2 regions of the Thioclava sp. GXIMD2076 genome follow, and region 2 is predicted to be linked to the other one. Evidence: riboswitches for the same ligand, from Rfam matches in the RefSeq annotation. Region 2 holds a riboswitch; the other holds the start of a gene.
The links. Region 2 has a riboswitch for cobalamin ahead of WDB91_RS11140 (DUF1636 domain-containing protein). Riboswitches for the same ligand answer to the same signal wherever they lie in the genome.

Region 1: it holds a riboswitch for cobalamin, as region 2 does, so the genes downstream of both, WDB91_RS17370 (ABC transporter substrate-binding protein) here and WDB91_RS11140 (DUF1636 domain-containing protein) in region 2, are expected to answer to the same signal.

The regions. Positions count from the first base shown of each region.
Region 1 is NZ_CP149934.1:54,812-69,622, reverse strand. Features, by position in the region: gene WDB91_RS17400 (Dyp-type peroxidase) at 1-542, opposite strand, end outside; gene efeO (iron uptake system protein EfeO) at 612-1,811, opposite strand; gene efeU (iron uptake transporter permease EfeU) at 1,811-3,400, opposite strand; gene WDB91_RS17385 (GTP-binding protein) at 3,566-4,648, opposite strand; gene WDB91_RS17380 (ABC transporter ATP-binding protein) at 4,727-5,500, opposite strand; gene WDB91_RS17375 (iron chelate uptake ABC transporter family permease subunit) at 5,500-6,522, opposite strand; gene WDB91_RS17370 (ABC transporter substrate-binding protein) at 6,519-7,523, opposite strand; cobalamin riboswitch at 7,610-7,799, opposite strand; gene WDB91_RS17365 (sugar dehydrogenase complex small subunit) at 8,150-8,731, shown strand; gene WDB91_RS17360 (GMC family oxidoreductase) at 8,770-10,359, shown strand; gene WDB91_RS17355 (c-type cytochrome) at 10,363-11,766, shown strand; gene WDB91_RS17350 (FUSC family protein) at 11,937-13,925, shown strand; gene WDB91_RS17345 (cell wall hydrolase) at 14,000-14,464, shown strand; gene rimK (30S ribosomal protein S6--L-glutamate ligase) at 14,465-14,811, opposite strand, start outside.
Region 2 is NZ_CP149932.1:2,252,484-2,267,294, forward strand. Features, by position in the region: gene WDB91_RS11085 (cobyrinate a,c-diamide synthase) at 1-269, opposite strand, end outside; gene cobM (precorrin-4 C(11)-methyltransferase) at 266-1,051, opposite strand; gene WDB91_RS11095 (cobalamin biosynthesis protein) at 1,048-1,422, opposite strand; gene cbiE (precorrin-6y C5,15-methyltransferase (decarboxylating) subunit CbiE) at 1,419-2,594, opposite strand; gene WDB91_RS11105 (cobalt-precorrin-6A reductase) at 2,593-3,330, shown strand; gene cobJ (precorrin-3B C(17)-methyltransferase) at 3,327-4,085, opposite strand; gene WDB91_RS11115 (precorrin-2 C(20)-methyltransferase) at 4,082-4,798, opposite strand; gene WDB91_RS11120 (precorrin-8X methylmutase) at 4,800-5,429, opposite strand; gene cobG (precorrin-3B synthase) at 5,460-6,656, opposite strand; gene cobN (cobaltochelatase subunit CobN) at 6,647-9,916, opposite strand; gene cobW (cobalamin biosynthesis protein CobW) at 9,920-10,963, opposite strand; gene WDB91_RS11140 (DUF1636 domain-containing protein) at 10,967-11,332, opposite strand; cobalamin riboswitch at 11,428-11,655, opposite strand; gene cobO (cob(I)yrinic acid a,c-diamide adenosyltransferase) at 11,695-12,339, shown strand; gene WDB91_RS11150 (cobyric acid synthase) at 12,570-14,015, shown strand; gene cobD (threonine-phosphate decarboxylase CobD) at 13,995-14,811, opposite strand, start outside.

The DNA.
Region 1 (14,811 bases), on a different replicon from region 2:
ACCTGCGGATCATCGGCGCAGGCCTGCAGCGAGAGATCGCCCCCCGAGATCTCGGGGGTCAGCGCATCTCCGGGCAGATGTTTGAGCGGGCGCAAGCCGGCGGGCCGATGCGCCTGAAGACCGGTCTTCTCGAACAGATCCGGCCCCAACCCGACCGTCACCGTCAGCGAGGCGGGCCCCAGATCGAGCGCCTCGCCCGTATCGAGTGCGCCCGCATCGGGACGGTCCGGATCGACCTTGCTGATCGGCTCGCCCTTCATCATCTGCGCGATCGAGGCGGACCAGCGCGCCAACAGCACCTGCAGATCGCGCGGATTTTCCGACGTCAGGTCAAAGGTCATATAAACCACATGGCGCTGCGGCGCAGTGGCGATCCCCGCCTGCGGGCCCGGCCCGTAGAACGGATAGGCGTGGCTCAGGTCGATGGCGTTGGACGGCCCAGCCTCTGTGTCGGCCGTCGCCGCGCCCATCAACATCGGGGTCGCCAGAGGCGAGAGGGCAGCGCCAAAAAGCAGGCTGCGGCGTTTGGGATCGGGGGTCATGGGGCTCTCCATGGCAAGACGGGCGAGGAAAGAGGGATGCCGGAGCCCGGTGGGGCTCCGGCCAGCGCATCAGCCAGCAGTCGCGACCTTTTCGGCCACGCGCGACAGCGGTTCCTGCAGCGACTGGATGGCCCGGCTGAGCGTCACCTTGTCGGAGGCTTTCAGCGCATCGGTATAGAGCACATAGCCACCGGGCACCGTATTGTCGCGGTAGCCATCGAGCAGCGCGCGCACCTTGTCGAACTCGTCGCTCACGCGTTTGGTCAGATCGGGATCGATCTGCGCCATCCCCGGCTCCAGATAGGCAAAGGCCTGCTCGGCGCCTTCGACATTGCCCGCGAAATCGGCCAGATCGATATGGCTATAGGCCTCTTCCTCGCCGCTGATCTTGGTGCTCTGGACTTCTTCGAGCAGATCCGCCGCGCCATTGGCCAGATCCTCGGGCCAGAATTCGAGGCTTGGGGCCAGCTGGTCAAGCAGCTTCACGTTCTTCAGCAGCTCATGCGCCGTGGTCTTGGTGTCGTCGGTGATCGCGCCCCGCTCGAAGAGATCGCGCTCGATCGCATGATAGCCCGACCAGCCTACCGCCGGATCCTCGTTCGAGGCCCGCATATCGATAAGATAATCGAGATTGCCGTGATTGTCGGTCGCATCGAACCCGTCCATCACGAAACCGTCCACATCGGCTTCGATCCGCTCGTAGAAGGGGCGGGCATGGGCGTAATCGGTCTTGGCAGCCTCCAGATCTCCCGCGGTAATATCGGCATCGAGCTTGGTCACGGCCACGACCATCGCATCGACGGTCTTGTTCACATAGGCGCTGTAATCGGCGGTGCCCTTGTCGAGCAACTCCGAGACGCTGCCCTCGGCACGTTTGGCGGCAGCGCCGGTGACGGTGAAGGCGGTCTTTTGCGGATCGGCACCGGGGCAGTAGATGTCGTAGCTGCCGCCGCCCAGCGTGACAGTAAAGGTGACCGATGGCAGACCGGGCGCAAGGTTTTCCTTCTCGCCGATGATGCGATTACCCGAGAGGAGTTCGACCTCGGTCAGGGCGGTGGCGGTCTGGTTGGTGACAGTAAAGGTCACGGGGCCTGCGGCGGCTTCGGTCGCGCTCAGCTTGCAGCTGCCGCCATTATCGGAGGTCATCGTGATCGCGACCTGAGCGGCGCCAGAGGCGTTGCTTTCGGCGGTCTGGGCCGAGGCGGAGGTGCTTGTGGCAAGCGCTGCCAGAAGCGGGAGGATGATCGGATAGGAGCGGGAGACAGACATCAGTGAGATCCTTTGGGCGCAGGTTCTACCCCTGCGCCATGTGAGGGAGAGACCCGTTCGGGTGCGAGAGAGCGCAATTGCCGCGCCGCGCGCAGGGCAATCGCAAGGGCCGCCAGAAGAAGGACAACAGACAGCTGGCGGGCCCAGAACTGCCATTCCTGCAAGGCTGAGCCATAGGCGCGATAGGCGGCCATGGCTTTGGCTGAAAACGTATCGGAGGTGGCCCATGCGAGAGGGCCGGTTTGCGCCGCAACGGCTTGGGGCAGCTTGCGCACGCGCAGGCTGCGCGGGGTCTGCAGACCGCCGCCCGACAGGGTCACCAGAACCTGTGCCCCGCCTCGCACCTGCACAACCGCGCCCTGCGCCAGACGGGCATGGGCGTCCAGATCGGCCTGCCATTGCGCGGTGTAAGGGCCGGGATAGCGGGTGGGGTTCAACCCGATCGGACGCCGCCCGCCATTCAGCGCCACCAGTTCGGCAAAACTCACCGTCTGTGGAGCGTCATTCAAAGCCACCGTCGCACCGTAATCGGCCTCGCTCAGCGCGAGCCCGTTATGGTCCGAACTCTGCGCCGAAGAATGCGGCAGGTTCAGGGGGACGCCCCCAAAATCGAGGGCCAGCGCGTCCCCGCGCAGCTGCACCTGCCCCGCCCCATCGCCACGCAGCGCCGCGACCGGCGCCTGCGGGCGCAGCCTCGCCCGCGGCTGCGGCACAAGAAACAGACCCAGTGCCGCAACGGCCAGCATCAGCGCCGCGCCCAGTTTCAGCCGCCCCGCATTGCGCGGGCTCGGGCGATAGGCTGTGGGCCAGTAGACAAGCGCCCCGACAATCGCGAGATAGCTCACCCATCCCAGAACCTCGATCAGCCGCGGATCGGAGGGGATGCCCAGCACACCGGTAATCAGCGCGGCCTGAACCGTGCCGGGCGCCACGAGCCAGCCCAGATCCATGACCATCTGCTGACCGCCATTGATCCAACCCGCCTCATGGCCTGTGCGCAGCGCGCTCACACAAAGCCCCGCCGCGACCAGAACGAGGAAACCGCCGGTAATGCGGAAAAAGCGCGACAGGTTCAGCCGCACCCCGCCCTGATAAATACCCCAGCCGATGCCGATCGCCAGCGCCAGTCCGATCAGCGCGCCGATCCCTGCCCAAAGGGCCGATTGCGCCGCCGAGAAGGTTGCCAGAAAGAACACCGCCGTCTCGAAGCCTTCCTTCAGCACCGCCAGAAAGGCCATTGCGGCCAGTGCCGTGGCCCCACGCCCCGAGAGCGCGGCCGCCGCATCCTTTTCGAGGCTCGATCTAAGATCACGCCCGTGGCGGTCCATCCACCAGATCATGCCGGTAACAAAGACGATGGCCACCACGCCGATCAGTGTCTCGAGCGCTTCCTGACGGGCCTGCGGCAGGCTCTGTTCGAGATGGTTGAGGCCAAGCCCCACACCCAGCGACAGAAGAACCGCCAGCCCGACACCGGCCCACATCGGGCCGAGCCCCGCCCCGTTGCGACGCAGGAAGGCCGCGATGATCCCTACGATCAGCGTCGCCTCAAGCCCTTCACGGAGCGCGATCACCAAAGTTGCCAGCATGACCTGCCTCTTTCGCCTAGCTCTGGATGGTGGGCGTTTATTCCCGACCAAACAACTCAGCTATGGCTTCTGCGCCCGCAGAACGCGGCTGTCAACGCACGCTGGCGTGAACGGGCAGCGTGAACCGAGGGGTGAACCGAGGGGTGCCGCCGGACCACGATATGCTCAACGGATGCCCTGCACGATGGGAAAATCCGCAAAGGGCAGACCGCCCAGACGGTCGAATTGCTGGCGCAGAGCCATTTCATCGAGCGCAGTGCCGATGATCACAAGCCGGTTGCCGGCCTGCCCGTCGGGCCAGCCCTCGAGCCGAAGACCGGGATAGAGCCTGTGGCCTACCGCATGCACCACCAGCGGGCGCGACGGGTCATCGCGCAGCGCCATCAGCCCCTTGATCCGCAAAAGCCCGTTCGAGGGCGTGGCTGTCAGCCGCGTCAGGAACTGGCGCAGCGCGGTTTCATCAACCGGTGTATCCGAGGTCAAGGGCACTGCCTGCACCCCTCCATGCCGGTTGAGATCATGGAAATGACCGCCCGTCAGGGGCGGCTGCTGCGCCTCAGCAGCCAGCCATTTGCCGACCTGCTCGCCCTTGCCGAAGGCGCTGTAGCTTCCAGCTCCGATCAGACTGGCGGGCGAGAATCCATCGGCAGCCGCGTCATGCACGATCACCCCCGGATTGAGGCCGCGCAGCGCCTCACCCAGATCTCCCGCAGGGTGGAGGTCTGTCTTGCTTAGGACCACATGATCGGCGAAGGCAATCTGGCGAAGGCTTTCGGGATGGGCCTCGAGCACCGCCCCGATCCCCTCGACATCCACCACCGTGATCACACCCGACAGCCGGAACGCCCGCGCCACCGCATGATCGGCCAGAGCGACCGCCGCCAGCCCGCCGGGAATAAGGCTGTTCACGATGGGGGCCAGATCGGCCAGCCCTGTTGTCTCCACGATAACCCGCGAGAAAGGCGGCAGCGTCCCGTTGCGCCGCAGCACAAGCAGCTCGTCAAGCGAGGCGCGCAGATCGCTGCCCCGCGTGCAGCAGATACAGCCCGTCGTGGTGACGCTGGCCCGCGCCTCGCGGCCCTTGCGCACCAGATCATGATCGACCGCCACCAGACCGAACTCGTTGATCACCAGCGCGGTATCGGCATAGGCGGGATCTTCCAGAAGCCGGTTGAGAAGCGTCGTCTTGCCAGCCCCCAGAAAACCGGTCAGCACGAAGACGGGGATCTGGGTATCGGGTATGGCCATGGGATGCTCCTTTTCCGGCGGGTGCAGGGATATGTCCGGCAGGCCCATCCCGCAAGATGGGATCGGCCTGCCGCGCGATCAACCGGCCCGCGGCAGGCTCGCTGTGAAATGCAGCGCCAGATGTCCGTCCGGATCGCGCACCTGCCGCGCCTCGACCCCGAAACTCTCGCGCAAATTGTCGGGCGAGAGCACCTCGGCAGGGGGACCTATCGCCTTGAGCCGCCCGCCCTCCAAGAGCGCCACCCGATCACAGGAGAACGCATGGTTGAGATCATGGAGCGCGATCACCCGGCTGACGGGCAGGCTCCGCACAAGGGCCAGAAGTGCCAGCTGGTGGCGGATATCAAGATGGTTGGTGGGCTCGTCAAGCAGCAAAAGCGCAGGCGACTGGGCCAATGCGCGGGCGATGTGGACCCGCTGGCGCTCGCCTCCCGAAAGCGTGTGCCACAACCGGTCCTCGCGCCCTGCCATATCGACCGCCGAGAGAGCGCGGGTCACCGCCTCGCTATCGCGCATGCTCCAGCCCCGCAAGGGTGACAGGAAGGGGATACGCCCCAGCTCGACCGCCTCACGCACCCGCAGCCGGTCGGTGGTCTCGGCCTGTTGTTCGACCAGCGCGATCTGGCGGGCCCGCACCTGCGCGCCCAGTTCCACCAGCGGCCTGTCCTGCCAAAGCACCCTGCCCCCAGAAGGCTTTCCCAAACCCGCCATCATCCGCATCAACGTAGACTTTCCCGAGCCGTTCGGCCCGATCAGCCCCAGATATTCACCCTCCCCGACCGTCAGCGAGATCCCGTGCAGGATCTCGACCCGATGCGCCTTAGCCTGCAGGTTTTCCACGCGCAGCACCATCAGCGCGCCCCCCGCATCAGGATCAGCGCGAAAGCGGGCGCCCCGATCAACGCGGTCACCACCCCGATGGGCAGAACCTGCCCCGGCACGATGATGCGCGAGACAATATCGGCGAGAACCAGAAACACCGCCCCCGCCAGCGCCGAGGCCGGCACAAGGCGCTGGTGGCGGGTGCCCACCAGAAAGCGCATCGCATGGGGCACCACCAACCCGACAAAACCGATGGCACCCACTTTCGACACCAAAACCCCTATCATCACTGCGGTCGCGGTGATCAGGATCCCGCGCGTTTTGGGCACATTGATCCCCAACGATGCCGCACTCTCGGCCCCGAAGGTGAAGGCATCGAGCGCATGTCGGTGCCAGAGGCAGACGAGCGCGCCGAGGCAGGTCACCACAACGGCGGGGAGCACATCCTCCCAGCGCACACCCGAGAGGTTGCCCATCAGCCAGAACATGATACCGCGCGCCTGTTCGGCATTTGCCGAGCGCGCGATGATGAAAGCGGTGAGCGCATTGAACATCTGGCTGCCTGCAATCCCGGCAAGGATGATCGCGGCCGCCCCGCTGGTGCCGCGCGCCGTGCCGGGGATGGCATGAGCCAGCGCAACCACGGCAGCAAAGGCCGCAAGCGCCCCGATCAGCGCGCCTGCCGACATGCTGAGCGCCCCCGCCCCGAACCCCGCGATACTTACCAGCACCGCGCCGGTGGAAGCGCCCGCCGAGAGCCCCATCAGATAGGGATCGGCCAGCGGATTACGCAACAGCGCCTGAAGCACGACCCCCGTCAGCGCCAGCCCCGCCCCGCAGCTGGCCGCCACAATCGCGCGGGGCAGCCGGTAGGACCAGATGATACCCGCATCGATCCGGTCCACCGGATAGCCCGCCTGCCAAAGATGGTTGGCGAGCACCCTCGCAACCGAAGCCAGCGGCAGCCGCGTCTCGCCAATGGCCGCCCCGGCCAGCAGGGTCAGCGCGAGAACGATCAGCCCCGCACCCCATAAAAGCGCCTTCCGGCTCATTGGAAAGTCATACCCGCCAGTGCATCGGACAGGCTGTCGAGCCCGTAGATCGTGCGCAGGGTCGCGCTCATGGCATGGGCGTCCATCACCACGATATGCCCTTCGCGCACCGCTTTCATCTGCCGTGTCACCGGATCGCTGCGCAGGAATTTCAGCTTTTCCTCGACATCATCGGCGGGGAAACGGCGGCGGTCCATCTTGGCGATCACCAGCACATCGGGGTCGGCCTTGGCGATACTCTCCCAGCCGACCGTGGGCCATTCCTCGTCGGATTGCACCACGTTGGTAAGGCCGAGCGCGCGCATCATATAGCCCGGCGCACCAAGCTGGCCCGCCATGTAGGGATCGAGCGCGATATCGGCGGAGGAGAACCAGAAGGCCGCTTTCAAGCCCTTCGGCAGATCCAGCGCCTTGGCCCGTGCCACGGCGCGCGCCTCGGTCGCCTGCAGATCGTCGACCAGCGTCTCGCCCCTGTCGGCGACATCGAAGATCTCGGCCAGCTGGCGGATGCCCTTATAGACCTGCACGGGATCAAAGGCGCCTACCCGCGTGCCATCGCCGCCGGTGCTGTTGTCCTTGGTGTCACAATCGGCGGGAAGGATATAGGTATTGATCCCCAGATCTGCGAACTGCTCACGGGTGCCCACCACACCATTGGGACCGACATGCCATTCATATTGCACGGCAACCAGATCGGGTTTACGGGCCACGACGCTCTCGAAGCTCGGATCATTATCGGCCAGACGCGGGATCTGTGCATTGACCTCGGCATAGCGCGGCAGCACCTTGTTGAACCAGACCGAGGTGCCCTTCACCCGATCCGCAAGCCCCAGAGAATAGAGGATCTCGGTGGCCGACTGACCGATCGTCACCGCGCGCTCGGGGGCCGCCTCGAAGCGGACCTTACGACCACAATTTTCTATCTGCAGCGGATAATGCGTCTGCGCGGAGGCCGAGACCGCACCCAGCAATGAGGCCACGGCCAGTATCATGCATTTCATCAGTTCCGTCCTTATCGAAAGGAGCGGAAAGCGCCATAAAGGACAGGGGCCGGAGACCCCGCCTGCCCTACCGACACACCCCGTCCGGTTAACATCTTCAGGCCGGCAGGTCTCCTGACTGGCGCCTCAACGCGTCTTTGCCCTTCCCGGACCGATGGCCCAGTGGTGTTGCAAAGGCGCTCTTCGCCTACAGTTGCGGGGGCAGTTCCGGTTGCCGCCGGAGCGGTGCGGATTCCCTATTATATCCTCGCGGATACCGGTGAGGTGGTTTTGCATCCTCCCCCGCCGGGGTCAAGCGATGCCACGCGACGAATTTCTGGCAGCCAGAGCGCGACGTAGCGTTACCTGTGCCTCGGCAGGTTACCCGAAGGCGCATTGAGCGCCATTCAAGACCGAGCATAATCGACCGTTTTCAAGGATTTTCACGCCAGCGGGAGATAATGCGCCATTATAGCTGTTTCCGGAATACACCATTCATAAGCACGCACATGATCAACGCCAATGGTTTGCATACAAACGCATACAAACGCCCGACTCGAAATTTGCTTGCCCGAAGCCGCACTGTTTCACGGTCCAGCCATTTCGCGACGCGGCCTATCTGAAATATTAGTGAGGAGTGTCACGTTTTGAACAAGACCAAATGTCGCACCGATAAAGCCGAGGCTCCGGCTGCATCGAAAGAGCTTTCCGGCATGGACCGACGCAACTTCTTGATCACCTCTGCGGTCGCGGGATTTGTGGCGGCATCGGGCACCGGACTGGGCCTGAGCCGTGCAATGGCGGCCACCGCGGACGGGGCGGCGGGTTTTGGCACGATCAGCGCTTTCGTGACCCGGCAGAAGGGCTTCGACCCCAAGCTGGTCGAGCGCGCCTATGACCAGCTGGTCGAGCTGGATCCGAGCTTCGACACCAAGGTCGTTACCCTGTCGGATGCGATCAAATCCGCCGATATCGAGGATATCGACGCCTTCCTTGCAACCAGTCCCGATCAGGATCTGCGCGAGACCATGACCACGATCACCGCCGTCTGGTATCTGGGCTATACCGGCACGCCCGATCCGTCGCAGGAAAAGGATGACGCGAAATTCGTCACCTATCGCGATGCGCTGATGTGGAAGCCCACCGGCAATACCACTCCGATCCCGACCTACTCGCAGCACAAGCAGAATTACTGGGCCGAGCCGCCCACCGCTGACGACATCAAGTGATCGCGCTGTAACTATTTTAGAAATCTGGACTATACCCAATGGCTAATGACTATGATGCCGATGTGATTGTCATCGGTTCCGGCACGGTAGGGGCGAATGCCGCCTACGAGCTGGCCAAGCAAGGCAAATCCGTTCTGATGCTCGAGGCGGGCGTGCGCATTCCGCGCTGGCGCCTGATCGAGGCCTTCCGCAATTCTCCCCGCCGCACCGATTATAACGGCCCCTATCCGGACGAGCCCTGGGCGCATACCTCGGCCTCGCATGACTATGTCGAGAATGATGGCGACTTCCCGATGATCGCCAACTTCCTCAAACTGGTGGGCGGCTCGACTTGGCACTGGGGCGGCGCGACATGGCGCTTCATCCCCGATGACTTCAAGATGCAATCCACCTATGGTGTGGGCCGCGACTGGCCTATCGAATATAGCGATCTCGAGCCGTGGTATGTGAAGGCCGAGTACGAGATTGGCGTCGCAGGCAATATGAAGGAAGACCAGTCTGGCGTGCGCAAGGGAGAGACATGGCCTCCGCGCTCCAAAGATTTCCCGATGCCCGCGCAGAAAAACAGCTACATGCTGGACACCTTCAAAAGCCGGATCGAGCCTCTGGGCTTTGATGTGGTGGCCGAGCCCTCGGCCATGATGAGCGGTAATTACCGTGGCCGTCCGGGCTGTGTAGGCAACAACAACTGCGCCCCTGTCTGCCCGATCGGCGCGAATTATTCCGGCGTCTTCCACGCCGATCTCGCCGTCGAGGCGGGCGTCAAGCTGATGACCAACACCACCGTGACCCAGATCGAGAAAGGTCCAGATGGCAAGATTGCCGCCGTCAAATGGAAATCGTCCAAAGGGGACGAAGGCCGCCTGACCGCGAAGGTCTTCGTGCTGGCCGCCCATGGCTATGAAAGCGCCAAGCTGATGATCACCTCCGAGGTCGGCAATTCCAGCGATATGGTCGGGCGCAACCTGATGCCACACCTTGGCCTGGGCTTTGACTTCTTCTCGGAAGATCCGGTCTGGCCGGGCCGTGGCCCGATCCAGCAAGGCGCGATCTTCAGCTATCGCGACGGCCCGACACGTTCGCAGCATTCGGGCATGAAACACGCGGTCAACAACTTCGTCCCGAACGAGGCGATGACCAAACGCCTGCTGAAAAAAGGCGTTCTGGGCTCCGAGCTGGACGCGCGTATCAAACATGACAGCGCCCGCTATATGAGCCTCTATTCGATGTTCGAGACGCTGCCTGATCCGGCCAACCGCGTGCAACCGGGGCCGCATAAGGACGCGCTCGGCCAACCCAATTTGCGCATCACCTATGCGGTGGACGACTACGCCCGTGGCGCGATCGACCCCTGTATCAACGACTATCAGCAGTTTGTCAGCGCGATGAATGGCGAGGTGCTCAACATGTCACGCGATCTGGCCAACCATGACCATATCATGGGCACGGTCATCATGGGCGACAAGGCAACGGACTCGGTCGTGGACAAGGACTGCCGCAGCTGGGATCACGAGAACCTCTTCGTGGTCAGCACCGGTAACCTGCCCTCCTCGTCGGTGGTCAACCCGACGCTGACCGCCGTGGCGCTGGCAATCCGCGCCGCCGACACCATCGCGAAGGAGGTCTGAGCCATGCGTCTGCTTACTCTTGCAACGGTGTTTACGGCTCTGGCCACCAGCGCCTTCGCGCAATCGGATGCCGATCTGGTGAAACAGGGCGAATATATCGCCCGCGCCGCCGACTGCACCGCCTGTCACACGGCGCCCGTCGATGGCAAACCCTTCTCGGGCGGCTACAAGATCTCCTCGCCGATGGGGCCGATCATCGCCACCAATATCACGCCTTCCAAGGACTATGGCATCGGCACCTGGTCCGAGGACGAATTCGCCAAGGCCATCCGTCAGGGTGTGACGCCCGATGGCACCCATCTCTATCCGGCCATGCCCTACCCGTCCTATGCCAAGATGACGGATGCGGATGTGAAGGCGCTCTATACCTACCTGATGCAGGGCGTTGATCCGGTAGATGCAGCCCCTGCCGAGAAAACCGACCTGCCCTTCCCCTTCAACCAGCGCGCGCTGATGATCGGCTGGAACATGCTCTTCTCGCCCAAGCCTGGCTGGACGGCACCGGACGGCCTGTCGGATCAGGAAGCACGCGGCGCCTATCTGGTGGATGCGCTCGAACATTGCAGCACCTGCCACACCCCGCGCGGGCTGATGATGAACGAGAAACAGTCCGAATATCTGGGCGGTGGCTCGCTGGGAAGCTGGCGTGCCCCCAATATCACGCCCGACAAGGCCACCGGGATTGGCGACTGGTCGAACGAGGATATCGTCGCCTATCTGAGAAACGGCTTTGCCAAAGGGCATGGATCGGCCGCAGGTCCGATGGCCGAAGCGGTCGAGCACTCGCTCAGCAAGCTGAAGGATGACGATCTGGAAGCGATCGCGGCCTATCTCAAGAAAGTGCCTGCGGTGCAATCGGCCATTGATGTGGCGGCCTCCCCCGCCGTGCAGGAAGTGCCGATCACGAGCTACGAGACCGCCGATTGGCAGGGCAATCCCGACCATGCCGATGCACTGGCCGATCACAGCACGACCGATGGGGCGAAGCTCTACAATTCGGCCTGTGCCGCCTGTCACGGTGTCGATGGTCAGGGCGCACCCGACGGACGTTTCCCGAGCCTGTCGAAATCGGCCCCTGTGACCTCGAAAGATCCCTCGAACCTCGTGATGACCATTGCCGAAGGCATCAGCCGTCACGATGCGACGGGCTATTCGGTCATGCCGAACTTCAGGAACGATCTTGATGACGGCCAGATCGCGGCCCTTGCCAAGTATGTCCAGACGAATTTCGGCGGCACCGATCCGAAGCTGGACAAGGCCGCCGTGGACACCATCCGCTCGGGCGGCGAGGTGCCGTGGATCGTGAAGAACGCCGCATGGATGACATGGGCGGGCATCATCATCGCGGTGATCGTGATCCTTGGATTGATCGGTGTTTTCCGCCGCGCGCGCCGCAGACAGGTCTGATCGCGCTCCTGCTGCACGAAGGCCGCATTCCATCAGGGATGCGGCCTTTGTCATGCGCTGTTGCATCGCGGCCAAAGCCGCAGGGTTCCGGCCGCTTGCGACAGATTGCGGCATTCCCAAACGCGGCTCATGGTCCTAGATCAGGTCCATCCGAGCGAAAGACATAGCCCATGCCCCAGCCCTCCATCCCTGCCGCCCCAGGCTCGTTGATCTACCGCCTCGCGCGGCGGCTCGAGGGATATTCGATCGGCATGGTCCCCGAATTCATAGGCGTCGCCGAGGGCTTGCGCGCCTCGCTGGCCTTTGCCGCAATGGTGCTGACGGCGGTGGCCAGTGGCGAGCCGAAGCTCCTCTGGGCCGCCTTTGCCGCCTTCTGGGTCTGCCTATGCGACCCGGGCGGGCGCGACCGCACCCGTTTCCGCGCGATGGGAGCCTTTGTGGCGGCAGGCACATTGGCGGCTTTCCTTGGCGCGGCAAGCGCAGGCCTCGGGCCGATCTATGCCTGCCTGACGCTGATCCCGATCATCTTCCTGCCCGCCCTTGGCGGCACATTCGGCCCCGCAGGCGCGCAGTCGGGCACGCTGATCTGCGTGGTGGGCGGCGTGGCCGTGGGCTTTCCCAGCTCGCCAATCGCCTCCCTGCATCTGGCCGGCGCATTTCTCATAGGCGGCATCTGGGCGCTGGTCTTCAGCTTCTGGATCTGGCGGCTGCGCTCGCAAAGTCCGGCTCGGCGCGCGATCGCCTCGGTCTTTGCCCGGCTTTCCGAGATGAACGCAGCCATGGCCGCGCGGCTGGGCCAGCAGGAGATCCTGGGCGCCGCCGAACCCGAATACCGCCGCGCCCTGCGCGCAGCCATCGAACGGGCGCGCAGCACCATCCTGGGCGTGGGCAATGGCCAGACCCAGTTCATGGCCGAACTGGGTACCGCCGACCGGATCTTTGCCGCGATGATCGCGCTCGACCACATGCTGAGCGAGCCGCTTGCACCCACCGAAGAAGCACCGCTGCGCGAACAGCTTGCGCGGATCGGGGCGCTGCTGTCGGAGGCGCAGATGCAGGCGATGACCCGCCACCCCAATCCCGACCGGCTGGTCTGGGAGGCCGAAGACCTGCGCCGTGCGGCAGAACGCGGCGGCGCACAATCGCAGGCCGTGGTCAGCGCGGTTGCAGAGGCCTTCCTGCGTCTGGCCGAGCATCTGCGCGGCGAGCCCCCCGAGACCCAAGCGCCGCAATCGGACCGCACGCCCCGCCCCAGCTGGCGCAACATTCCTGACCCGATCCTGCGCCACGCCCTGCGGCTGACGGTTGCAGTGGTGGCGACCTACCTGATCTGCGTGACACTCGAGATGCAGTATTTCTACTGGGCCACGATGGCGACTATCGTCGTGCTGCAGCCCGCGCTCTCGACCACATGGCCGCGTATGCTGGAACGGGTTCTGGGCTCGATCGCGGGCGGCCTTCTGGCCGCGGGCCTGCTGGCGCTCGGTCCGGGGCAGCTGACGCTGCTGGCCGTGATTATCCCGACCTCGGCGCTCACCATCGCTTTCAAACGGGTGAATTACACCATCTTCACCATAGGGGTCAGCGCGCTTTTCGTTCTGGTGACAGAGTTGCTGATGCCCGATCACGGCATTGCCCTGTCGCGCGCGCTCGATAATATCCTGGGCTCGGCCATCGCGTTCGTCGTGGGCGCCACCCTCTGGCCGGGCCGTGCCGAACCCTATTTCCGCGATATTCTGGCGCGTGCCGTGCAGGCCAATATGGACTATGCGGCGGCCTCGGTCGGCAGCACCGGCCTGCCCGAACCCGTTGACCGGCTGCGCCGGCAGGCGGGGCTCGAAAGCACCCATGCCGAGACCGTGCGCCAGCGCAAGATGATGGAGGGGCGGCGTTCGGCCGATCAGCTGGACAAGGCCGCCCGCGTTCTGGGCGCGCTCAGGGTGCTGGCAGGCGCCGTAACCGGCCATGCCCTGCTGGCCCCCGAACCCGATCCGGAGAAAGCCCGTGCGCTCGAAGAAACGGCCAGAAGCTTCGCGCAAGCCATTCGCCATGATGTAGGGGCGGCTTTGCCTCCCCTGCCGCCGCAGACCACCGAGACCGATCTGCGCAAGGCGCTGGAGCTTTTGCATAGCCAGCTCGACGAATATCTGACACGTTAACCACAGCCAAACTTTCGATCGCGGATCCAATCGTGCCCCATCTTCTCTCTTCCCGCCTCGCTCTCCTTGCCGGACTGGTGCTGAGCGCATTTCTGGCAGGCTGCGGCATAGGTCCGCGTGCCACCCCGCAGGAATGCATGGAACGGGCGATGTATTTCGAATCCAACCGCTCCAGCCGCGACGGGATGATCGCCGTCGGTTCGGTGGTGATGAACCGCGTCCGCTCGCCCGATTTCCCGAATACGGTCTGCGGTGTCGTGATGCAGAAAAACCAGTTCGCCCGCGGCATCATGAGCCGCAAGATGAATCTCGACAGCGCGCCCTATATCCGCGCGGCAGCGCGCTCGGTGCTGCGCGGCGAGCGTCACCCCTATATCGGCAACTCGTTGTATTTCCACACCGCAACCTATCGCGCGCGCTACAACAATATCAATTATGTGCTGACCACAGGCGGTAACGCCTTCTACGAGAAGCGCCGCCCCGAAGACGTGACGGCTCCCGTGCCGCTCCCCGCCCTTGAAGGCGTCACCGGCTACTGATCAGGCCTTGCGGGGAACGGCTTTGCGCTGCTCGATCTCACGATAGAGAAGGGCTGCGATATTCTTGCCCGCCACCGCCTCGATCCCCTGAAAACCGGGGGAGGAGTTGACCTCCAGCACCTTCGGACCGTCATAGGCGCGCAGAAGGTCTACCCCTGCCACGCCGAGCCCGAAACTGCGCGCGGCCTTCACCGCCATGCGGCGCTCCTGCTGGGTGATCTTCACCACCTCGCCCGTGCCACCCTGATGCAGGTTCGAGCGGAACTCGCCCTCCGCCCCCTTGCGCTTCATCGCGGCCACGACTTTGCCGCCGATCACCAGACAGCGGATATCCTCGCCCGCCGCCT
Region 2 (14,811 bases):
AGCCCCATCGCCCCTTCGGCAATCACCAGATCCGCCCCTTCGGCGCCTGATATGATCCGCGCCATCACCCCCTCGGGCATCGCCCAGCTGTCGAGATTGGCCGAAGGCAGGCCGGAAGCCACCAGATGGAAGCCCGGATCGATATAATCCGGCCCCGCCTTGAAGGAACGGACCCCGACACCCGCGCGGTGATAGGCGCGCAGCAGGCCCAGAGTGAGCGTGGTCTTGCCGGTGCCTGACCCAGTGGCCGAGATGATGAGCCCGTTCATTCAGTTCCCTCCGGAAAACGCGGATCGGTCCCTACGGGTCGGTAGCGGCGGTCGTAATCGCCGGCATAGAGACGGCTCTCGTCAAACCCCTCCTGCGCCAGCGCCCGTCCCACCAGAATAAGCGCGGTGCGCCCCCGCATGCCCTCCGATGCCACAAGCACTGTGCCGAGCGTGGCGCGCACAATCTTCTGGTCGGGCCAGCTCGCACGCCAGACGACGGCCAGCGGACAGTCCGCGCCATAAAGCGGCAAGAGCCGCGCGACGACTTCCTCGAGCACATGCACCGAGAGATGGATCGCGAGCGTCGCGCCGGTTGCCGCGAAATTCTCGAGCGTCTCGGTGTCGGGCATGGGGGAGGCCCGCCCCGAGGTCCGCGTGAGCACCAGCGATTGCGCGACGCCGGGCAGGGTCAGCTCGGTGCCGAGCGCGGCGGAGGCTGCCGCAAAACTGGGGACACCGGGGCAGATCTCGTAGGGGATGCCCTCGGCCCGCAGGCGGCGCAGCTGTTCGCCCATCGCCGAATAGATCGACAGATCCCCCGAATGGAGCCGCGCCACATCCTGCCCTGCCTGATGGGCGGCGCGGATCTCCGTCATGATCTCGTCGAGCGACAGAGGCGCGGTGTTGATGATCCTCGCGCCATCGGGGCAATGCGCCAGAAGCGCCTCGGGCACCAGCGATCCGGCATAGAGACAGACAGGCGCCCGCGCGATCAGATCGCGCCCGCGCAGGGTGATCAGATCGGCCGCACCGGGGCCTGCGCCGATGAAATGGACGGTCATGGGTGATCCTCTTCCTTTGCTCCGGCGTCCGGTGAACCGGCCAGCGCCGTTGTGATGGTGCCGCAGGGCGAGACCCTGCGGGGCGACAGGATCTGCGCGCCCACGCCGGCAGCCCCGAGCGCCAGTGCCTCGGCCACCGAGCCCGTGCCGAATGCGTTCATGATGCGGGAGGACACCGTGGGGGTCTGCACTCCGCGCAAGGCCGCACGCGGCAGGAGGCGCAGCGGGATTCCCTGTGCGGTGAGTGCCGGATGCGCGCCCTTATCCCCCAGCACGGCCAGCAGATCGACCGGCCCCGCATCGGCAATTGCCTGCGCCAGTGCCTCCGCCGTCGCCTCCCTGCGCAGCCCGATACCCAGCACGCGGCTCATCGCGTCACACTCCATTGCAGGATCGGGCGGGCGCGGTCCCAGCCCCGCATGCGCCCCAAGGGAGCATTCTCGGCCAGCTCGATCCGCAGGAGCGTTCCGCCACGCTCGGCCTGCAATCCGAGGTAAAGCGCCTCGCTTTCCAGCGTCACCGCGTTACCGGTGACCCGTGTGCCTTGCGGGAGCCGCTCCCAGAGCGCGGCAAACCCCTCGCGCGTAAGCCCGCCGCCGATGAACACCGCATCGGGACGCACTTCAGGCAGCGTTTCGGGCCAGTGGCCCTGAAGCACATCGATCCGGTGATCGATCCCGAATTTCATCGCGTTCTCGGTAATCTGGCCGAGCCTGTCGGCGCGCGGCTCGAGAGCTGCGGCCCGCCCGCCCGCCAGCGCCCATTCGACAGATATCGAGCCAGAACCCGCGCCGAGATCCCACAGATATTCGCCCTGACGAGGCGAAAGCGCCGATAGCGTCAATGCCCTGACGGGGCGTTTGGTGATCTGGCCATGATGGGTGAAGAGGCTATCGTCGAGCCCGAAGCCACGCGGCAGACCGGGCCCGCCCTGCGCCGAAATCGCCACCAGAACAGGTTGCCCGAACTCTCCGGTGACCGCATCCGCTGGCAGATCGCGGCGGATCTCGCGCGGACCGCCGATGGCCTCGAAGACATGGAGTATCGAGGCACCAAAGCCCAGAGTGTCGAGATACGCCCCGAGTTCGGCCACCTGTGCCCCGCCCCGCAACGTCACGATCAGGCGGCTGCCCTGTGCGAGAGAGGGACGCAGGCGCGAAAGAGGTGCGGCATGCAGGCCCAGCGTCTCGACCTCCTCGAGCCGCCACCCCAGCCGTGCGGCCGCCCATGCGACCGAGGACACCGCTGGATGACAGATCCACTCCTCAGGGGCCAGCGCGGCCGCCAGCGACCCGCCCGCCCCATGCCAGAACGGATCGCCCGATGCCAGCACCACAACCCGTTGCCCGCGCAGCGCCAGAACCGGGGCCAGATCGAAGGGCACAGGCCATGCCCGCCCTCGCGCGCCCGCGCCCACCAGATCCAGATGGCGCGGCCCGCCAAAGATGACCGAAGCCTGAGAGAGGATTTCGCGGCTTGCATCCGACAGCCCCGCCGGTCCATCTTCGCCAAGACCGATAATATGGAGCCAGGGCCTATCCATGCCGCGTATCCTTTTGCTCGGAGGCACATCCGAAGCCGCCGAAATGGCCCGCATTCTGGCGCGCGCAGGGCTCTGGGCAGTCTATTCCTATGCGGGGCGCACGCAATCGCCAGTGGCCCAGCCGCTTCCCCTGCGGGTCGGGGGCTTTGGCGGGGTTGACGGGCTGCGGGCCTATCTGGCGCGCGAGGCAATCACCCATGTGATCGATGCGACCCATCCCTTTGCCGCGCAGATGAGCCGCAACGCGATTGCGGCCTGTCGCGCGCAAGGCGTGGCGCTGTGCGGGTTCGAGCGGCTGCCATGGGTTGCGCAAACCGGTGACCGCTGGACCTCTGTGCCCGATATGGAGGCCGCCGCCAGTGCCCTGCCCATCGAGGCAAGACGCGTGTTTCTTGCCATCGGTCGCCAGCATATCGGGCTTTTCGGCGCCGTCCCGCAGCACCATTACCTGCTCCGGCTGGTCGATCCCCCAACCCTGCCGCTGCCTCTGCCCGATTGCCGCGTGGTGCTGGCGCGGGGACCGTTTCTCGAGGATGAGGATCTGGCGCTGCTGCAGGAGCACCGGATCGATCTGGTGGTGGCCAAGAATGCCGGAGGCACGGGCGCGCGCGCCAAGATCGATGCCGCGCGGCGCCTCGGCCTGCCCGTCCTCATGATCGAGCGCCCCGAAACGGGGGCACGGCAGGTCTTCCACGCGGCAGAGGATGTGATGGGCTGGCTCGGACACGGGCTCTAACGCTCCTGTGCCAGCGAGCGCGGGGTATAGTAGAACCGCCCGACCTGACGGGTCTCGGCGGTGCCCACGATGACCACGGTGCGCATATCCGCCATCTCGGCTTGCGCCTGCCCCAATGGCACCGTCACGATCCGTTCGTCGGGACGCGAGACATTGCGTGCGAATGAAACCGGCACGGAGGCCGGCAGTTCCTCGCGCAAGATCGCCAAAGCCTGCCCGAACTGGTGCGGGCGCGAGGCCGAGCGCGGATTATAGAACCCCATAGCGAATCCCGCCCGCGCGGCCAGCCTCAGCCGCGTCTCGATGACCGTCCAGGGTTTGAGATTGTCCGACAGATTGATGGCGCAGAAATCATGGCCCATCGGCGCACCTATCCGCGCGGATGCCGCCAGCATCGCGGTGATCCCCGGCAGGATGCGGATATCGAGATCGAGCCAGTCGAGCGGCCCTGCCTCCAGCGCCTCGAAGAGCGCCGAGGCCATCGCAAATACCCCCGGATCCCCCGAGGAGACGACCACCACCCGCGCACCCCGTGCCGCAAGCGAGAGCGCATGGGTCGCGCGGTCCAGCTCGACGCGGTTATCGCTTTCATGCTTGGTCAGGCCCGCGCGGTCCGGCACGCGGCGGACATAGGGGATATACCCGATGATATCGGTGGCCTCGGCCAAGGCGGCCTGCACCTGCGGCGTCACCAGAGCCTCGTCACCGGGGCCGAGCCCTGCCACCTGCACCCAGCCAGAGGGACGCCCGCTCATGGCCTGCGCCCCTGACCATGCACGACCACGATCGAGAAATAAGGCACCTCGCCGCTGATCTCGGAGAGTTTCTGCACGGTCTGGTTTGCCATCGTGCCATGGGTCACAAGCCACGCATCGTCATATTTTCCGGCGGCCTGCAAGGCGCGGGCCAGCTTAGGCAGGTTGCGCCCGATCTTCATGACGACCAGCGCATCGGTCTGACCGATCCGCGCGGTCAGGTCCTCTTCGGGGAGTGTCGCCATAGCAACCGTCAGCACATCATCGCCCCATGTCACAGGCAGTCCCGTGGCCGTCCAGCAGCCCGACATGCCGGTAATCCCCGGCACCACCTCGACCGCAATCCGGTCCTTGAGGCGGGTATAAAGATGCATGAAGGAGCCGTAGAAGAAGGGATCACCCTCGCAGAGCACGATCACATCTTGCATGGCACAAAGCGCAGCAAGCCGCTCCGCCCAACCGTCATAGAAGGCCGAGAGGAGACGGTTATATTCGGGATCGGTGAAGGGAATCTCGGTGGTGACAGGATAATCCATCGGATATTCGACGGCCTCCGGCAAGAGCATCCCCTCGACGATACGGCGTGCCTGCCCCATCCGGCCCTTCTTGCGGAAGAAGGCCACATGACGCGCGCCCGACACCAGCCGATGCGCCTTTACCGACATCAGATCGGGATCACCGGGGCCGAGCCCCACACAGATGAGCCGTCCCATCTTATTCCTTCCGGCTGGCAAGCGCGTTAACGGCGGCCACCGTGATCGCCGATCCGCCCAGACGACCGCGCACGATGAGCGAGGGCACAGGCTGGACCTCCATCAGCGCGGCTTTCGACTCGGCCGCACCCACAAAACCCACCGGACAGCCGATAATTGCCGCAGGACGCGGGCAATCGGGGTCTTCAAGCATGTTCAGCAGATGGAAGAGCGCGGTCGGCGCATTACCGATAGCCACAACAGCCCCCTCCAGATGCGGACGCCACAGCTCGAGGGCTGCCGCCGAGCGGGTATTGCCCACCGCTTTCGCGCGCTCGACGATATCGGGCGCATGCAGCGTGCAGATCACCTCATTCTGCGCGGGCAGACGCGCGCGGGTGATCCCTTCGGAGACCATCCGCGCATCACACAGGACAGGCGCGCCCGCCTGCAGCGCAGCACGCGCCGCCTTCGCCATTCCGGTGGAAAATTCCACATCGCGTTCGAGCCCCACCAGACCGGCGGCGTGGATCATCCGCACCACGACCGGTTCTTCCTCCGCATCGAACCGCGCCAGATCTGCCTCGGCACGGATCGTGGCGAAACTCTCGGCATAGATCTTCGCGCCGTCGGTTTCATAGCTATGTGGCATGTCGTCCCCCGTGCCCGTCCTCGTGCCAGTTCACTTCTGGCCCGTCTTGATTTTTTCTCTCAGCGCGCGCTCGTCGAGCGTGCCTTGCGTAAGGTCGCGGGCACGCTGGTCGCGCCCAAATGCCCAGCCTTCCTTTGACGCCACCGCTACCAGATCGCAAGCCCCGGCATGCGCACATCCCTTGGCACAGCCCGAGATATGAAGCGCCTGCCCCTCCGGCAGTCCCTGACGAGCAATCCGGCGCGCCAGCGCACGGGTCGGCTGCGCCCCTTGCGGACAACCGGGCGCGCCCGTGCAGACCGAAATCCGCAGCCGCGGATCATCGGGGACGGTGACCGCCCCTGCAACTTCGGGAAAGACCCGCGCGCCCTCGATCAGGATCATCCGCCATGGGGTCAGGCGCAACTTGCCCATGCTGGCGATCTCGGCCAGTTCCTCGGCATGGATCTGCCCGAAGCCCACACCAAACAGCGCTCCCTCGTCATAGATCCCGGGCGCCGGCGGTGGCAGGCCTCTGTGCATGGCATGAGTGCGCCATGCCGCAGGCAGCGTGGCCCCCGCCTCCAGATGGCGCGCCATACGTCCACGCCCGTCTGTAATGCCGCCAGTGTCCTGAAACCATTGTGCCATCTCGAGTGCCGCCGCAACCGCATCTTCGGGCCTGACTGCGCGCCCACGCTCGGCGCCATCGGCGCGGATGATCAGCGCATCCTGCGTCCGTTCGATGCGGATATCGGCAGAGCTTCCCTGCAGAAGCGGCACGGGGCCACAATCCACCGCAAAGCCGAATTTGGCAGGCAGCTCCGGCCCGTCCTCTTGCGAAAGGACCGCGCTCAGATCATCGCCCAGCCGTTGGGTCAGATCGCCCATCTGCCAGAAAGGCTGCGTAATCACATTGCGCCGCGTCTCTCCGGCGACGGAGGCATCGAGCAGACCGAGCGTGGCCAGCGCCATCAGCAGCGCGTCATGATCTTCGCGTCGAATGCCGCGAAGCTGCAGATTGCCGCGTGAGGAGAGGTCGATCAACCCGTTGCCGAACTGCGCGGAAATCCCCGCCAGCGCGCCTGCCTGTCCCTTGGTCAGACGCCCATACCACGGGCGCACCCGCACAACCAGACCATCGCCCGACATCATCGGACGGCGCGCGCCCGGGCACCAGCCACGGATCTGCGGATCGGCCGGTGAGATCTTTGCCTTGCTGCGATACCAGGCGGTGCTTACTGCCATTCCTGCATTCCCGAAAAAACCTCTCCGGAATTCGAACCGGCCAGAGCATTCTGTATGGAATTGCGCCGGCTCGTCCAGAGCCCCGCCGCGGCAAGGGCCTTGAAACGGTCCCAGAGCGCCCTTAAAGCCTGCGGATTCTCGCGGCCGAGAAACTCGACCAGATCCGCGCGGCCAAGCGTGGCTTCGAAATAGAGGTCGAACAGATGGTCGGGTACCGCGCGCGACAGATGGGCAAAAGCCGCGAGATGGTCAAGCGTCGCCGCGATCTCCGCCCCGCCACGAAAGCCGTGACGCATCATGCTGTCGGCCCAGTCGGGATTGGCTGCGCGGGCGCGCACAACACGCGCGATCTCCTCGGTCAGTGCCCGTGCACGCGGCTGGTCGGGGCGCGTTGCATCCATATGATAGGATTTAGGCGCAGGCCGCCCCAGACGCGCCAGCGCCGCAGCAAATCCGGCCTCATGGGCGGCATAATCGGAGGCCACCAGAAGATCGGTTTCTGGCAGGTCCTGCAGATGAACGAAGCTGTCTGCCCCCGCCAGACGTTGCTCCAGCGCCGCGCGTGCGGGCGTGACATTGCCCTGCGCATCGATCGCATGCGATGAGGCATCGAGCCATGCCTCACCCGCCAAAGCGCGGCCTTCTTCGGTGTAATCCTCGAGCGCACCGCCCATATTCAGCCCGTAAAGACCGGGTTTCGGACCGAAGACGCGGGGAGACCTTGCCAGATAGGGATTGTCCTCGGGCGTTTCGTCGCGCTGGGCTAAAGCCTCGCAGGCCAGTTCGAACATCTGCGCAAGCCCCGGGAAGACGTCGCGGAAAAGCCCCGAAACCCGCAGTGTCAGATCGATCCGGGGACGGTTCAACAACGCCAGCGGCAGGATCTCGACCCCCGAAACCCGCTCGGAACCCGCATCCCAAACCGGTTTGACACCTGCCAGATGCAGCGCCATGGCGAATTCCTCGCCCGCTGTGCGCATCGTGGCCGATCCCCAGAGATCGACCACCAGACCTTTCGGCCAATCGCCATGATCCTGAAGATGGCGCCGCACCAGCTCCTCGGCCAGTTTCACGCCCTGGGCATAGGCCGCGCGCGAGGGCACAGAGCGCGGATCGGTGGTAAAGAGGTTGCGCCCTGTTGGCAGCACATCCGAGCGCCCCCGATGCGGGCTGCCCGACGGGCCGGGAGCCACGAACTGCCCCGCAAGCGCGCGGACCACACCTTGCGTTTCATCCGCGCCGTATCTGCCGGTGCCAAAGACATGAAGCCCTTCGGCATATTGGCTCTCCTTGATATCGCAGACAAAAGCATCCAGCCGCGTGATCGCCTCGGCGGGCGAGGCCGCAGCCTCGATCCCCAGGTCCTCCTCGACGCCCCGTCCCTGCGCCTCGGCGCGGATATCGGCGATCAGCCGGTCACGCCGCGCGGGATCGAGCCCGTCAGCGGTGGAATACTCATCCATCAATGCCTCGAGGCGGATAAGAGTGTCGGGCATCCGCCCTTGGGCCAAGGGCGGGGGCACATGGCCGATGGTCTGCGCTGCAATCCTGCGCTTGGCCTGCGCGGCCTCGCCCGGATCATTGACGATAAACGGATAGATCACCGGCAGGGAACCGGTCAGCACTTCGGGCCAGCAGGTTTCCGACAAAGCGACCGATTTCCCCGGTAGCCATTCCATTGTGCCATGCGCCCCCATATGGATCAGCGCATCCGCCTGACGCTGGAGCCAGAGGTAGAAGGCCACATAGCCATGGCGCGGCACGCGCGAGAGGTCATGGTAATCGGCATCGCGGCGTGCACGATCCGCCCGCTCCGGCTGTAGCGCAACAAGACCCGAACCGCTTTGGATGGCGGGAAACCGGAAGACCCCATCGCGATAGAGCGGATCCTCCTCGGGCGCACCCCAAGCCTCGTGAAGGTCATCACGCAACCTATCGGGCAGATCGGCCAGAGCCAAGCGGTAGTCGTCAATGGGCCAGTCAAGCGTTGCATGCTGCAGCACCGCGCCAAGGTCGCTGACCTTGGTCAGGGGATACCCTTCGGCCTGCAGCGCCGCGACAAGCCCCTCCACCGAGGCCAGCGCATCAAGCCCCACTGCATGGGCGATCTGGTAACTCTTGCCCGGATAGGTCGAGAGCACGAAGGCCAGTCGTTTCTCTGCCGCAGGGCGCGCCAAGCGGCACAGCGCCATGACCCGATCGGCCACCTGCGCCACGCGGCCCGGATCGGGCCGATGAATGAAGCGCGAATATTGCAAATCGGGGTCGCGTTGCGAGGGAGATTTGAACGAGATCACACCACCAAAGATCCGGCCATCGACTTCCGGTAATACGACATGCATCGCCAGATCGGAGGGCGCAAGCCCGCGCTCGGAACCTGCCCAATCGCGCCTGCGCGCAGTCGTGAGTGCAACCTGCACCACCGGCACACCTGCCGCATCCAAGGGCGAGCCACCCTCGGCGCCTTGCGCCGAGAACGCGGTGGCATTGACCACTGTAACCGGTTTGAGCCGCGCAATCTCGCGCCGCAGCCAATCCGGCACGCCCTGTGCCTTCAGAGAGGGAGCAAACACGCCATAGGCGTTCAGACCACGCGCCCGCAACGCCTCGATCATCGCATCCACGGGCGCGGTATCGGCCGCGGTCAGATAGGAGCGGTAGAAGGTGACCAGAGCGATATCCTCTCCCGCCTCCGGCGCCGCCACGATCCCTGTCTGTGGCAGGTAGAACCCGCAATCGGGCACCGATTTCACCCCAGAAACCGGCCCCGCATAGAGCCCCGCTGCAAGCGAGAGCTGTGCAAGTGCGGCTTGGGCTGCCACCGCGCCCCCCGCATCACATAGCGCCTGAAGGCGCCGCAACGTGGAGACCGGCAGCGTGGAGAGCGCATCGAGGCGGGCATCCTCGCGCCCGTCGGCGGGCAGCACGGCCAGAGCGATACCCTGTCGCCGCGCCAGATCCTGTAGCGAGGCCAGCCCATAGGGCCAGTAGCTCTCGCCACCGATGATCCGCACCAGAATGCCCTTGGCATGGCGCAGGGTCTGGTCGAGATAGGTATCGACCGAGAGCGGATGTTTCAGCGCCACCAGATTGGCAAGGCGCAGGCTCGGCAGCGTCCCTGCCCGTTTCCAGCCCGCCGCGAACGCACCGAGGTCGCTGTCACTGAAGGACAGCACAACAAGATCGGCAGGGCGCTGCCCCAGATCCTGCGGCTGGTCCGACTGGTCCAGCCCATGCGTTTCGCGAAAGACCACATGCATCGGTCAGGCCACCGCCAGACCCAGCGCCGCCTCGATGGAGGCGCGGTCGATATGGTCATGCTCGGCAATCACCACCAGCTGTGAGGCGCGCGGGCGTGCCCCCCAAGGCTGGTCGAACTGGCCGCGCAGGCGCGTGCCCACGGCCTGCACCAGATAGCGCATCGGCTTGCCCTTGACCGCCAGATAGCCCTTTATCCGCAGGATATTGAAATCGCCCGCCATGGCGACCATCCGCGCCTCGAGCGCGGCAACATCCTCGATCTCGCCCAAGTCCACGACGATCGTATCGAAATCGTCATGCTCGTGGTCGAAATGGTCATCATGATGGGAGGGGCGCGCCTCGAGATCATCCTCGGCGGCCGCATTGAGCCCCAGGATCACCTGCGGATCGATGACGCCTTCGGACATCGGCAGGATCGGCAGCTTGCGCGGCGCCTCGGCCTCGATCACGGCGCGGGCGCGGGCCAGACCCTCCTCGCCCGCAAGATCGGCCTTCGACAGAAGCACGATATCGGCGCAGGCGATCTGGTCCTCGAAGACCTCGGAGAGCGGCGTCTCGTGCTCAAGCGAGGGGTCGGCGGTGCGTTGTGCATCGACCGCCGCGAGATCGGGGGCAAACTGACCCGAAGCCACAGCCTCGGCATCGGCCAGCGCCACCACACCATCGACGGTGATCCGCGAGCGGATCGCGGGCCATTCGAATGCCTTCAGAAGCGGTTTGGGCAGCGCCAGACCCGAGGTCTCGATCAGGATGTGATCGGGCATCTCGGGCAGCGCCAGAAGACGCTCGATGGTCGGGATGAACTCATCGGCCACAGTGCAGCAGATGCAGCCATTGGCCAGTTCCAGAATATTGTCCTCGGGGCAGTTCTCGTCGGCGCAGGATTTGAGGATATCGCCATCCACACCCGCGGTCCCGAACTCATTGACCAGAACGGCCAGACGCTTGCCCTGCGGGTTTTGCATCAGGTGACGGATCAGCGTGGTCTTGCCCGCCCCCAGAAACCCTGTGACGATGGTCACCGGCACTTTTGCGAGATTGCTCATGGATCACTCCTGCGGATCGTTTTGCGGCGGTATACGCGCGATGGATTGTTTACGGAAGACAACGGGACGCGCGCGCCACGGCACCAGACCATCGGCGGTCTCGCCATAGGCGCGGATGCCCGCCAGAATGTCATCGAGATGGGTGGCGGGGTCGAGATCGCCATAGATATAGCTCCAGCGGTCCGGCCCGCCCGACAGCACCATCGAGCAGGAGCGCGAACAGGCGGAGAGGCATTCGACCCCCCTGACCTTCACACCGTCAATGCAGGCTTGCGCCACCGCATCGCGCAGCCGCGCACCCGGACGCGGGCTCGTGTCATCGCCCGTGCGGCGGCAGGTGGTGCAGATCGTGACCGTTACATTGCTCATATGCTCTCCCTCTTCGGGCTGCGCATAGCAAAGGTCGAACGCCGGAACCACAAGGTTCTGACCCTCTTCCCGCTGCGACACACCCCGATCGCCCGTCCTTGTCTTTCGCCACAGGCAGGTCTCCCGGCTTGCGAAGTCAGGCGGGCTGTAGGGCCTTGCCTGCCGATGACGCCTTCCCGGAGGGATCCGGTGGTCCGGATCTGTCCAGTGGCCTGCCACCTCTTCGGTCACGGTCGCGGGGGCGGCTGCGCTTGAGGATCCCGTCCCCTATCGCATTCCCTTTTCACCTGTCATAAACAGGAACCTGTGTGCGCGCTTAAAAGACGCGCAAGCCCGCGCTTTGTCAAGGAAGGAGATCCCCCATGAGCGAGACCGCCCCCGAAGGAATGCTGGATCAGGACGCCGCCACTGAGGACCGCCACGCGATGAAGATGGCCAAGAAAAAGGCCGCGCGCGACAAGATCATGGCGACGAAAGAGGGCGAGAAGGGCCTGATCATCGTCAATACCGGCGCTGGCAAGGGGAAATCCTCGGCAGGGTTCGGGATGATCCTGCGTTGTATCGCCCATGAGATGCCCTGTGCGGTGGTTCAGTTCATCAAGGGCGCGTGGGATACCGGCGAGCGGCGTCTGATCGAGGAGCATTTCTCCGGTCTGTGCCAGTTCCATGCGATGGGCGAAGGCTTTACCTGGGAGACACAGGACCGCGCGCGGGATGTGGCGATGGCCGAGCGTGGCTGGGAAAAGGCCAAGGAGCTGATCCGCGACCCCGAGATCCGCTTCGTGCTGCTTGACGAGATCAATATCGCTCTGCGCTATGACTATCTCGATATCGACGAGGTGGTGGCGTTCCTGCGCGACGAGAAGCCCGCGATGACCCATGTGGCGCTGACGGGGCGCAATGCCAAGGAGCCGCTGATCGAGCTGGCCGATCTGGTGACCGAGATGACGCTGGTGAAACACCCGTTCCGCGCAGGCATCAAGGGCCAGAAGGGCGTCGAGTTCTGAAAAGGGGGCTCTGCCCCCTCTTGCGCCTTCGGGCGCAATTCACCCCCGGGATATTTTCGGACAATGGAAAACAAGGCAAAATTAACGATGTTGCGCGATAAAGGTGCTGCCTCACTCGGCAGGGTCCCGATGGTGGCAGAAGGTGGGCGCACCGCATCTCCCGCAGCCAGCTGCCAATGGCACGGTCGAGATGCGGTGCCTCGGCCCTTCCCCATGGACTGTGTGGCATCATGAAGGCGCTGATGATCCAGGGCGCGGGCTCGAATGTGGGAAAATCCATGCTGGTTGCGGGCTTGTGTCGGGCGGCGCGGCTGCGCGGGCTGAGCGTTGCGCCCTTCAAGCCGCAGAACATGTCCAACAATGCCGCCGTTACCGTGGATGGTGGCGAGATCGGGCGGGCGCAGGCCTTGCAGGCGATGGCCTGCGGAGTGGAGCCTGTGGTCGATATGAACCCGATCCTGCTCAAGCCCGAGAGCGAGACCGGATCGCAGGTGATCGTGCAGGGCAAGCGGCGGGCGACCGTGAAGGCGCGCGATTATGCGGCATTGAAGCCCTCTCTGATGGCGCCGGTTCTGGAGAGTTTCGCGCGCCTTAAGGCCACGCATGATCTGGTCATCGTCGAGGGGGCGGGTAGTCCTGCCGAGGTAAACCTGCGCAAGAATGACATTGCCAATATGGGCTTTGCCTGCGCGGCCGATGTGCCGGTGGTGCTGGCCGGAGATATCGATCGTGGCGGGGTGATCGCACAGATCGTGGGGACGCAGGCCGTGCTCGGCGCGGGCGACCGCGCGCGGATCGCAGGATTTCTCATCAACAAGTTCCGTGGCGATCCGCGGCTGTTTGACGAAGGTTACCGGATGATCGAGACGCGCACGGGCTGGCGCGGTTTTGGCGTTTTGCCGTGGTTTGCGGAGGCTGGCCGTCTGCCGGCCGAGGATGCGCTGGATTTGCCGAATGCCTCGGGTGGCTCGGGGCTCAGGGTGGTCTGTCTGGGGCTTTCGCGGATTGCCAATTTCGACGATCTCGATCCGCTGATGCAGGAGCCGCATGTGTCGCTGAGCATTTTGCGGGCGGGCCAGCCCCTGCCCGGTGATACCGATCTGGTGATCATTCCCGGTTCCAAATCCACCCGTGGCGATCTGGCCTTTTTGCGCGCGCAGGGCTGGGAAGTGGACTTGCAGGCGCATGTGCGGCGTGGCGGGCGGATCCTCGGGATCTGCGGCGGCTACCAGATGCTGGGGCGTGTCGTACATGATCCGCACGGGCTTGAAGGGCCTGCGGGCAGCGATCCCGGTCTGGGGTTTCTCGATATCGAAACGGTGATGGTAGAGGACAAGCGCCTGACACGGGTGGAGGCCCTCCATGCACCGACGGGATGCGGATTCTCGGGCTACGAGATCCATATCGGGCGTAGTGACGGGCCTGATCGTGCACGGCCCTTTGCGATGGTCGCGGGCGTGCCCGAAGGGGCAATCTCGCCCGATGGCCGGATCATGGGCAGCTATCTGCACGGGATGTTCGGTGAGGACGGGTTCCGTGCGGCATGGCTGGGCACGCTCGGAGCGCGGTCGGGCAATATTGCGCATGGAGCCCTGGTGGAAGCCACGCTCGACGCCTTGGCCGCCCATCTGGAGGCGCATCTGGATGTGGACGGCTTACTCGGCCTTGCCCGTTAGTGCATGCGCAAGGCGCGCCCATTCTGTCTCGTTGCCGGGAAGGCCGAGGCGGATCCAGCGCGGATGCCACGGGAAGATGCGGCTCCAGATATGGGCGCGGGCCAGTCGGGACTGCGCCCGAACCGCATCGGGGGTCGCGTAAAGCCGGAATAGCTCTGTCCCACCCACAAGGTCCCAGCCTGCCTGCGCGGCCAGCGCGTCCATACGGGCCATGTCCTGAACCAGCCGCGCGATCGTGGTGCTCTGCCAGTCGCGATCTGCCAGCGCTCTGGTGCCGATGGCAAGCCCCGCACCGCAGACAGGCCAAGGGCCTGCCATCTCGCGCAACCGCGCGATCCGGGCTTCGGCCCCCAATGCAAAGCCAAGCCGTAGCCCCGCCAGCCCGTAGAACTTGCCGAACGAGCGCAGCACGAAGAGATCCTCCTCTCCAACCTGCCCCGCAAGCGACAGATCGGGGCGCGGATCGGCGAAGCTTTCATCGACCACCAGCGTGCCGACCCTGCCGCGCAAGGCCATCAGTACCTCGGGGCTGTGGCATTGCCCGTCGGGATTGTTGGGATTGACCACCACGGCCAGCCGCGCGCCCTCCAAATCGCGAAGGTGACGGACCTCCTCGACCTGCCAGCCCGCCTGACGCAGGCACGCGGCATGCTCGTTATAGGTGGGTGAGAGGACGCGGGCCTTGCGCGGGCCGTCCAGCAGCATCGGCAGCATCTGGATGGCCGCCTGTGCACCGGCCAGCGCGGCAATCCCCCCACCGGTCATGCCGTAGCTCTGGCGCGCCACGGCCAGCAGC